2 regions of the Priestia sp. TRM10 genome follow, and region 2 is predicted to be linked to the other one. Evidence: predicted binding sites of a transcription regulator. Region 2 holds the regulator's gene; the other holds the start of a gene.

Region 1 (4,438 bases), 280 kb from region 2:
CTTATGCTTACAAACCCGAACACACTTGGTTTGTTTGAAGAAAATATTATTGAAATGGCTCAAATTGTTCACGATGCAGGCGGGAAACTTTATTATGATGGAGCAAATTTAAATGCTGTATTAAGTAAAGCACGTCCAGGAGATATGGGATTTGATGTTGTTCATTTGAATCTGCATAAAACATTTACAGGTCCTCATGGTGGAGGTGGTCCTGGTTCTGGTCCTGTTGGAGTGAAAAAAGAGCTTATTCCTTTCTTACCAAAGCCAGTGTTAATCAAAAAAGAAAATGGTTATACGTTTGACTATAACATTCCAAAGTCCATTGGTCGTGTTAAGCCGTATTATGGGAATTTCTCGATCAATGTGCGAGCTTATACATATATTCGCACAATGGGTGGAGACGGACTCAAGGCTGTATCAGAGTATGCGGTTCTCAACGCAAATTACTTAATGCGTAAGCTTGCTCCTTATTTTGATTTACCATTTAATCGACATTGCAAGCATGAATTTGTACTATCTGGAAAGCGACAGAAGCATTTAGGAGTAAGAACGCTTGATATGGCGAAACGACTTCTTGATTTCGGTTATCATCCTCCAACAATTTATTTCCCGTTAAATGTAGAAGAAGGTATGATGATTGAGCCAACGGAAACAGAATCAAAAGAAACATTGGATAATTTCATTGAAGTAATGATTACGATTGCAAAAGAAGTAGAAGATAATCCTGAACTTGTACAAGAAGCTCCGCACACAACGGTTATTGGACGTCTTGATGAAACACTTGCAGCTCGTAAGCCTGTTTTACGTTATAAAAAAGAAGAAGTGAAAATTTAACAATCAAAAAGGATGGAGAGTATTCTCCATCCTTTTCTTATGTGTAAACCATTATCTTTTCTTTGTTTTTACTTTGCCTGTCCAAAGTTTAAAGCCGCCTTTTAATTGATAGATATCTTTAATTCCACGATGACGACGAATCATTTGTGCTGCTTTTCCTGTACGAATGCCAGCTTGATCGTAAAGATAGACAGGCTGATCTGGACGAAGCTCTTTAATACGCATTTTTAGCTGTGAAAGCGGAATATTACGAGCTCCTAAAATGTGTCCACCTTCAAAGTCTTTTTGTTCGCGAATATCAATAAGCTGCGCTTTACGGTACCCAGCGCGAAATTCTGCTTCCGTTAGCGATTTCATAATGCGGCGTTGCATGAGAAGCATAATGATCGAGTATACGATAAAAGCTCCTAATAAAATTAAAATGACGTAAATGCCTTCCATCAAACATAATCCTCTCTTTCATGTGACTACTAAAATACGAGATATCTCTATTATATAAGTTCTCTTTAAAAGAAGTAAAGCAACCACCTAAATTCTTTGCACGACAAATTGGTTTTGATAAACTGTATAAGAATGTTCAAAAAATAAGTGTCGAAAAAAGAAAAAAGTTAGGGATGAGAAAGATGACAGAAGTTTGGCGTTTTATTAATTGGAGTAAACATTCACCGTATTATAATATGGCTCTTGATGAAGCTTTACTTGAGTGGCATAGTGAAGGCAAAATTCCACCAACTATTCGTTTTTATGGATGGGACCCAGCAACTTTATCAATCGGTTATTTTCAAAAAGCAGAAAAAGAAGTGAATTTTGAAGAAGTAAGAAAACGTGGACTTGGATTTGTAAGACGGCCAACAGGCGGTAGAGGCGTTCTACACGACGATGAGCTCACGTATAGCGTTATTGTATCTGAGCAACACAAAAGCATGCCACATACGGTTACAGAAGCATACAGAGTAATTTCAGAAGGTCTTTTAGAAGGATTTCGTGCGCTTGGTTTAGACGCTTACTTTGCAATTCCACGAACAGAAGAAGAAAAAGAAGGATTAAAAAATCCAAGATCTTCGGTTTGTTTTGATGCGCCTTCATGGTACGAACTTGTTGTTGAAGGACGTAAAGTAGCAGGAAGTGCGCAAACTCGTCAAAAAGGGGTCATTCTTCAACATGGTTCTATCTTGCTTTCAATTGATGAGGAAGCGCTTTTTAGCATGTTCCATTATCCAAGTGAACGTGTGAAAGAGAGAATGAGAAAATCTTTTCGTAATAAAGCAGTTGCAGTAAATGATGTAGCTGGACGGATTGTTTCAATTGAAGAGGCAAATGAGGCTTTTAAAAGAGGTTTTGAAAAAGGATTGAACATCAAATTAGAAGAATACATCCTTTCAGAAGAAGAAGAAGCCTACGTTAAGAAATTAGCTTTGGATAAATATGCTAAAGATGAATGGAATTACCGTAGATAATCTCTCTCCCATTTTGCTTCAAAAAAGTGTACAATAAAAAAGTTGTGTTTTAAAAAAATAAGCAAATTCCGAAAAGGACTTGACAAAAAATCAATATATAGTATGTCGTTTATTGATGAATACTATATATTGATTAGTCGGTCCTTTTATGTTAGCTTTAATAATATAGTAAAAGTAAGAGGGAGATGTGTGTATGACTGTTGTTCTAAACGAGGAACCAAAAGTGAACATTGAGAAATTAAATAAGGATATTGGTTTATTTCCTCAAGTGCATGAAATTACAGCAGATATGAATATGACTCATAAAGGCGTGTCAAGACTTGTAATGCTTGACAGATATTCGTTCAAAGATACGAAAAAGGTGACGTTAACAGAGGGAGACTTCGTTGTATTAACAGTCAAAGACGATCCTAAATTCCCTGCGCGCGGTCTAGGATTTATTCGTTCTATTAACTGGGAGAAAAAAACAGCAAAAGTATGGATTGAAGAAGAATTTCGCGGTTCTTTAACGGACGAGCTTGAAGTTCAAACTGGAATTGTTGAACGTTCACTAGACGTAATGGAAAAGCCGCTTGAAATTTTTTATGAGCAAATTGCTAAACGAAATGCAGTTGGTCTTTCTTCATCAGAGAAAACAGAAGAGAAGCGCCAAAAATGGTTTCAAGCTTTTTATGAAGAATTAAAAAGCACAAATTTTGTACCGGCAGGACGCGTATTGTATGGAGCAGGGGCTAACACAGATGTTACATACTTCAATTGCTATGTTATGCCATATGTAAAAGATTCACGCGAAGGTATTTCAGAACATCGCAAGCAAGTGATGGAAATTATGAGCAGAGGTGGAGGAGTTGGAACAAATGGCTCTACTCTTCGTCCACGCAACACACTTGCTAGAGGCGTCAACGGAAAATCAAGCGGATCTGTATCATGGTTAGATGATATTGCAAAGCTAACACATCTTGTTGAACAAGGTGGATCTCGTCGTGGAGCGCAAATGATTATGCTTGCTGACTGGCACCCAGATATTGTGGAATTCATTATTTCTAAAATGCAAAATCCACGTATTTTACGCTTCTTAATTCAAACAACAAAAGATGAAGGAATTAAAAAAGCGGCGGAGGACAAGCTGAAGTTTACACCATTTACAGCAAATGAGCGTGACATGTATCAAGGCATCTTAAATTATGAAAATATTCCTGGACAAGGTGGATTTCCTGCAAAAGTGATTGAAGATGCAAAAGAGAAATTAGCTGCAGGTGGAACATACAGCGTTCATAATGCTGAGTTTCTAACAGGAGCAAACATTTCTGTTTGTTTAACAAAAGAATTCATGGAAGCTGTTGAAAACGATACAGAGTATGAACTTCGTTTCCCAGACGTTGAGGCTTATTCAGAAGAAGAAATGAATGCCTACAATGAAAACTGGCATGAAGTTGGAGACGTACGTAAATGGAAAGAACAAGGATATAGTGTACGCACATATCGTAAAATCAAAGCAAAAGAGCTTTGGAATTTAATTAACATTTGTGCAACATATTCAGCAGAACCTGGTGTTTTCTTCATCGATAATGCTAATGATATGACAAATGCAAGTGCATATGGTCAACAAGTTGTAGCTACAAACCCTTGCGGTGAGCAGCCTCTTGCACCATATAGTGTTTGTAATTTAGCTGCTGTGAACTTAGCACAAATGGCGGATAAAAAGAATAAAACAGTAGATTTTGAGAAGTTAAAAAGAACTGTAGAAGTAGGCGTGCGCATGCAAGATAATGTAATCGACGCTACTCCTTACTTCCTTGAGCCAAATCGTAAGCAAGCCCTCGGGGAACGACGTGTTGGTCTTGGCGTAATGGGACTTCATGATTTACTTATTTATTGTGAAACAGAGTACGGTTCAAAAGAAGGAAATGAGCTTGTTGATCGTGTTTTTGAAACAATTGCAACAACAGCTTACCGTGCTTCTGTAGAGCTTGCCAAAGAAAAAGGAAGCTTTCCATTCCTTGTTGGGGAAAATGAGGAAGAAACGCAAGAACTCAGAGAAAACTTTACAAGAACAGGTTATATGAGTAAGATGCCTGCTGATATTTTAGATAGCGTAAAAGAGCATGGAATCCGCAACTCGCATCTTTTAACTGTTGCTCCAACAG
Region 2 (4,438 bases):
GAAACACTTGCCCATCTTATAAAGTATGACACAATTCATGGTAAATTCGATGGTGAAGTCATTCCTTTAGAGAAAGAGCTTCTTGTAGATGGAAAGAAAGTGCTGCTTTTGAACTCGAGAGATCCTCTTTTGCTTCCGTGGGGAGATTTAGGAGTAGATATTGTTATTGAAGCAACTGGAAAGTTCAATTCAAGAGATAAAGCACAGCTTCATATTGATGCAGGGGCAAAAAAAGTAGTGTTAACAGCTCCAGGGAAACAAGAAGATATAACAGTTGTAATGGGTGTGAACGAGGAAAAATTAGATTTGGAGAAACATCATATTATTTCAAATGCTTCATGTACAACAAACTGTTTGGCACCTGTCGTAAAAGTTCTCGATGAGAATTTTGGAATTGAAAACGGCTTGATGACAACTGTTCATGCTTATACAAATGATCAAAAAAATATTGATAACCCTCATAAAGATTTGCGACGTGCGCGTGCATGCGGCCAATCAATAATTCCTACATCAACCGGGGCAGCAAAAGCTCTTTCGCTTGTACTTCCTCATATGAAAGGTAAAATGCATGGAATGGCTCTTCGTGTGCCAACGCCAAATGTTTCACTTGTCGATCTTGTTGTGGATGTGCAAAAAAACGTAACGATTGAAGAAGTTAATCAAGCATTCCAACAAGCTGCTTCAACGAACTTACGAGGCATATTAGATTTTTCAGAGGAGCCGCTTGTTTCAATTGACTATAATACAAATCCTTTCTCAGCTATTGTTGATGGACTATCAACTCTTGTGATGGCTGATCGGAAAATTAAAGTATTAGCATGGTATGATAACGAATGGGGATACTCCAAAAGAGTTGTCGACCTTGTTAAGTTAGTGGGAACAGAGCTTTTTCAACAAGCTGAACTTGGGATGAGTTAGAAAAAAGCCCACCTTAATGGTGGGCTTTTTTACATAGTTTTAATTGAAAATAAAGCTTTATAGAAATATTTCTCATTTTAAAAATGAGATCATAAATAAATATAGCTTCACAAATCCTAACGAAGTGGCACTTCTCTTTTTTATTTAAAAAAGATGTGTTGCAAAATAATTATAAACAAAGTATACTATGTTTTGTGAAATTCTTATAAGCCTTTTGCAGGCTAGCTACTTAAAGGGTTAGGACCTCCTTGGACTAACTTTCCCCCGTGGTAGTTAACGTGCGCTATTGATCAGAGACTTATAAGGAATTTGTATTTAAAAATGTTGAAGGGGGAAACATAAGTATGGAAACAATTGGTCGTCACGTAATCTCAGAGCTATGGGGATGCGATTTTAACAAGTTAAATGATATGGATTTTATTGAAAAAACGTTCGTTGATGCAGCGCTAAAATCAGGTGCTGAAGTTCGAGAAGTAGCTTTTCATAAATTTGCTCCACAAGGTGTAAGTGGAGTTGTTATTATTTCGGAGTCTCATTTAACAATTCACAGTTTCCCAGAGCACGGCTATGCAAGCATTGATGTTTATACATGTGGAGAGATGGATCCTAACATTGCAGCAGATTACATTGCTGAAGAGTTAGGAGCAACAACTCGTGAAAATATTGAAGTTCCACGTGGAATGGGTCCTGTTCAAATTAAACAAAATCAAGCAAATGCGTTATAATAATAATACAGCTGTAGAAAGAGGTGTCTATGTACACCTCTTTTTTGTTATATCCTTTTATAAGTGGCAAACTAAGTAGTAGAAAGTAGAACTGTTTGTAATAAACCTTGTATTTATAAAAGAAGTTCTATAAGATAAAAATACAAAAGTGAGAAGTTGGAGCTGAGAATATGAAATGTCCTTCTTGCCATTCAAATAGCACAAGAGTCTTAGATTCACGACCAAGTGATGAAGGACGTGCTATTCGTAGGCGTCGTGAATGTGAATACTGTCATTATCGTTTCACAACCTTTGAAAAAGTAGAAGAAATCCCGCTTATCATTGTTAAAAAAGATGGCGTGCGTGAAGAATTTAGTCGAGAAAAAATCTTACGCGGTCTTATTAGGGCTTGTGAAAAAAGAGCGGTACCATTAAAAAAACTTGAGGAAACAGTACGAGAAATTGAAACAGAGCTTCGCAATCAAGGAGGATCTGAAATTTCATCTGATTTTATTGGTGAAATGGTAATGGAACGTTTAGCAAAGATTGATGAAGTAGCTTATGTTCGTTTTGCTTCTGTTTACCGTCAATTTAAAGATATTAACGTATTTATTGATGAATTAAAAGAATTAATTAAAAAAGAACAGCAGAAATAACCGGAGAAGAAAGGTACGAATAATATGACTTCTCAACATTGGAAAGAATTGATTGCTATTGATCGTTATGTTGTTCATACAAATGATATTCTCCATGACTATGATCGTCAAATTATTACAAAGCTTTATCAGCCTCTTATCGGTCCAATCGGCTACAGTTTGTATATGACATTATGGAGCCAACTGAAAGAAAAAGAGCACTGGGGAAAAGAAGTCACCCATCATTATTTAATGGCTATGATGCAGTGTGGTCTTCCAGAAATCTATAGAGAGCGTCAAAAGTTAGAAGGAATTGGTCTATTAAAAACATTCGTGAAGGAGGAGCAAGAGCATAGGCTTTTTGTTTATGAATTAATACCACCGCTAACTCCTCACGAATTTTTTAATGATGGTGTTCTAAACGTTTATTTATACAATCGACTAGGTAAAAACGTTTTTCAAAATGTTAAACAACATTTCTTGTACCCCCCTCTGTCAAAAGATCAGTTCAAGGACGTTACTCGTTCTTTCAATGACACATTCCAAACTCTACATATGAGCGAAATAAGCAGTGTGCAAAAAGAAGTAAAAAGCACACTAACGAATAAAGAAAACTTTAAATATGTAGGAGAAGCAAAAAGTAACGGTATATCACTTGATGATCACACGTTTAATTTTAAGCTTTTTCTAGCAGGTCTTAGTGATACAATGGTACCTAAAAAAGCGTTAACAAGCGAAGTGAGAGAAGCGATTCAAAAAATCTCCTTCCTTTATGAAATAGATCCGATAGAAATGAAAAACGTTGTTATTGATGCAATTGATGAAAATGATGAAATCAACATTGAGAATCTTCGAAAGTCGGCACAAAACACGTATTTATTTAAATCAGGGGAAAGTTTGCCAACTCTTGTCGAAAAAATACAGCCTGATAAATTAAAAGAGGAAGAGAAAGAGCTAATAGGGCAAAATCCTGAAGATGAGCTCATTCCTCTTTTAAATAATATTTCGCCAAGAGAGCTTCTGGAAGGATGGTCACAAGGTGCTCAAGCTTCAAAAGCAGATTTGCAAATTATTGAAGATGTGATGTTTAAGCAGAAGCTAACACCTGGGGTTGTAAATGTTTTGATTTATTATGTAATGATTAAAACAGATATGAAGTTATCAAAGTCATACGTAGAAAAGATTGCAAGTCATTGGGCGCGAAAAGGAATTAAAACAGTAAAAGAAGCAATGGATCTCGCTAAGAACGAGCATAAAGAATATCAGCAGTGGGAAGAGACGAAAAAGCAGTCAACAAATAAGAAGACAAGAAAACCTATAAGAAAAGAAATGGTTCCTGATTGGTTGAAAGAAAAAGAAGAAAATTCTGTTGAAAAGCTAGATGATGAAGAGAAAATAAAAGAAGAAGAGCGTAAAATGGAAGAGATATTAAAGCACTATCGCGAGTCAGAAGAGTAGTCTTTTTGTCGAAAAAGCGATACGATAGCTAGTGTCTTGTAACTAGTGAAGGTAGGTGAGGAAAGTGCAGCCAATTGATCGTTCTTTAAAAAAAGTAATGCAAAAGCCAGATTTTAAAACACGGCTTTCCAAAATGCGCATGATGGTGACAAATCAAAAAGAAGTGCAGGAATTTTTGCAAGAACATCGAGCAGAAATTGACGATAAGATGATTGACCGTAGCTTAATGAAGATGTATGAGTATACAACTCAAAGTAAACAGTGCAAAAGCTGTCCATCATTAGATCAATGTATTAATTTAGTGAAAGGATATGAGCCAAAGCTTACTTTGCAAGGCAAAACAATTGATTTACAATATGATCGCTGTCCAAATAAAATTGCCCATGATCAAGAAAAAGAGTACAAAACCCTTATTAAAAGCCTTCATCTTCCTCGTGAAATTTTGGATGCTAAAATGGGTAATATTGATATGGAACGAGGGCGAGCTAAAGCGCTAACGCTTGTTCATGAGTTTTTACAAAACTATGAAAACGGAAAGCCTGCTAAAGGTTTATATATATATGGGTCGTTTGGCGTTGGAAAAACATATTTTTTAGGTGCCATTGCAAATGAGTTAGCAAAGCGAAACATTCAGTCTATTCTTGTTTATCTGCCTGAATTTCTACGCGAGCTTAAAAACTCTTTAAAAGATTCAAGCTTAGGAGAAAAAATTGAGCTTGTGAA

The links. The regulator NrdR, encoded in region 2, represses ribonucleotide reductase genes. The targets are predictions, from matches to a motif close to AACACNATATATNGTGTT.
Region 1: ACK3CR_RS21885 (vitamin B12-dependent ribonucleotide reductase) is a predicted target of NrdR. The motif match lies at 2,379-2,396, and genes of this name have one in related genera.

Annotation. Positions count from the first base shown of each region.
Region 1 covers NZ_JBJZOT010000015.1:995,830-1,000,267, reverse strand. The annotation lists gene gcvPB (aminomethyl-transferring glycine dehydrogenase subunit GcvPB) at 1-834, shown strand, start outside; gene ACK3CR_RS21895 (rhodanese-like domain-containing protein) at 886-1,275, opposite strand; gene ACK3CR_RS21890 (lipoate--protein ligase family protein) at 1,458-2,291, shown strand; gene ACK3CR_RS21885 (vitamin B12-dependent ribonucleotide reductase) at 2,485-4,438, shown strand, end outside.
Region 2 covers NZ_JBJZOT010000015.1:1,277,074-1,281,511, reverse strand. The annotation lists gene ACK3CR_RS23370 (glyceraldehyde-3-phosphate dehydrogenase) at 1-918, shown strand, start outside; gene speD (adenosylmethionine decarboxylase) at 1,263-1,643, shown strand; gene nrdR (transcriptional regulator NrdR) at 1,814-2,278, shown strand; gene ACK3CR_RS23355 (replication initiation and membrane attachment family protein) at 2,303-3,715, shown strand; gene dnaI (primosomal protein DnaI) at 3,780-4,438, shown strand, end outside.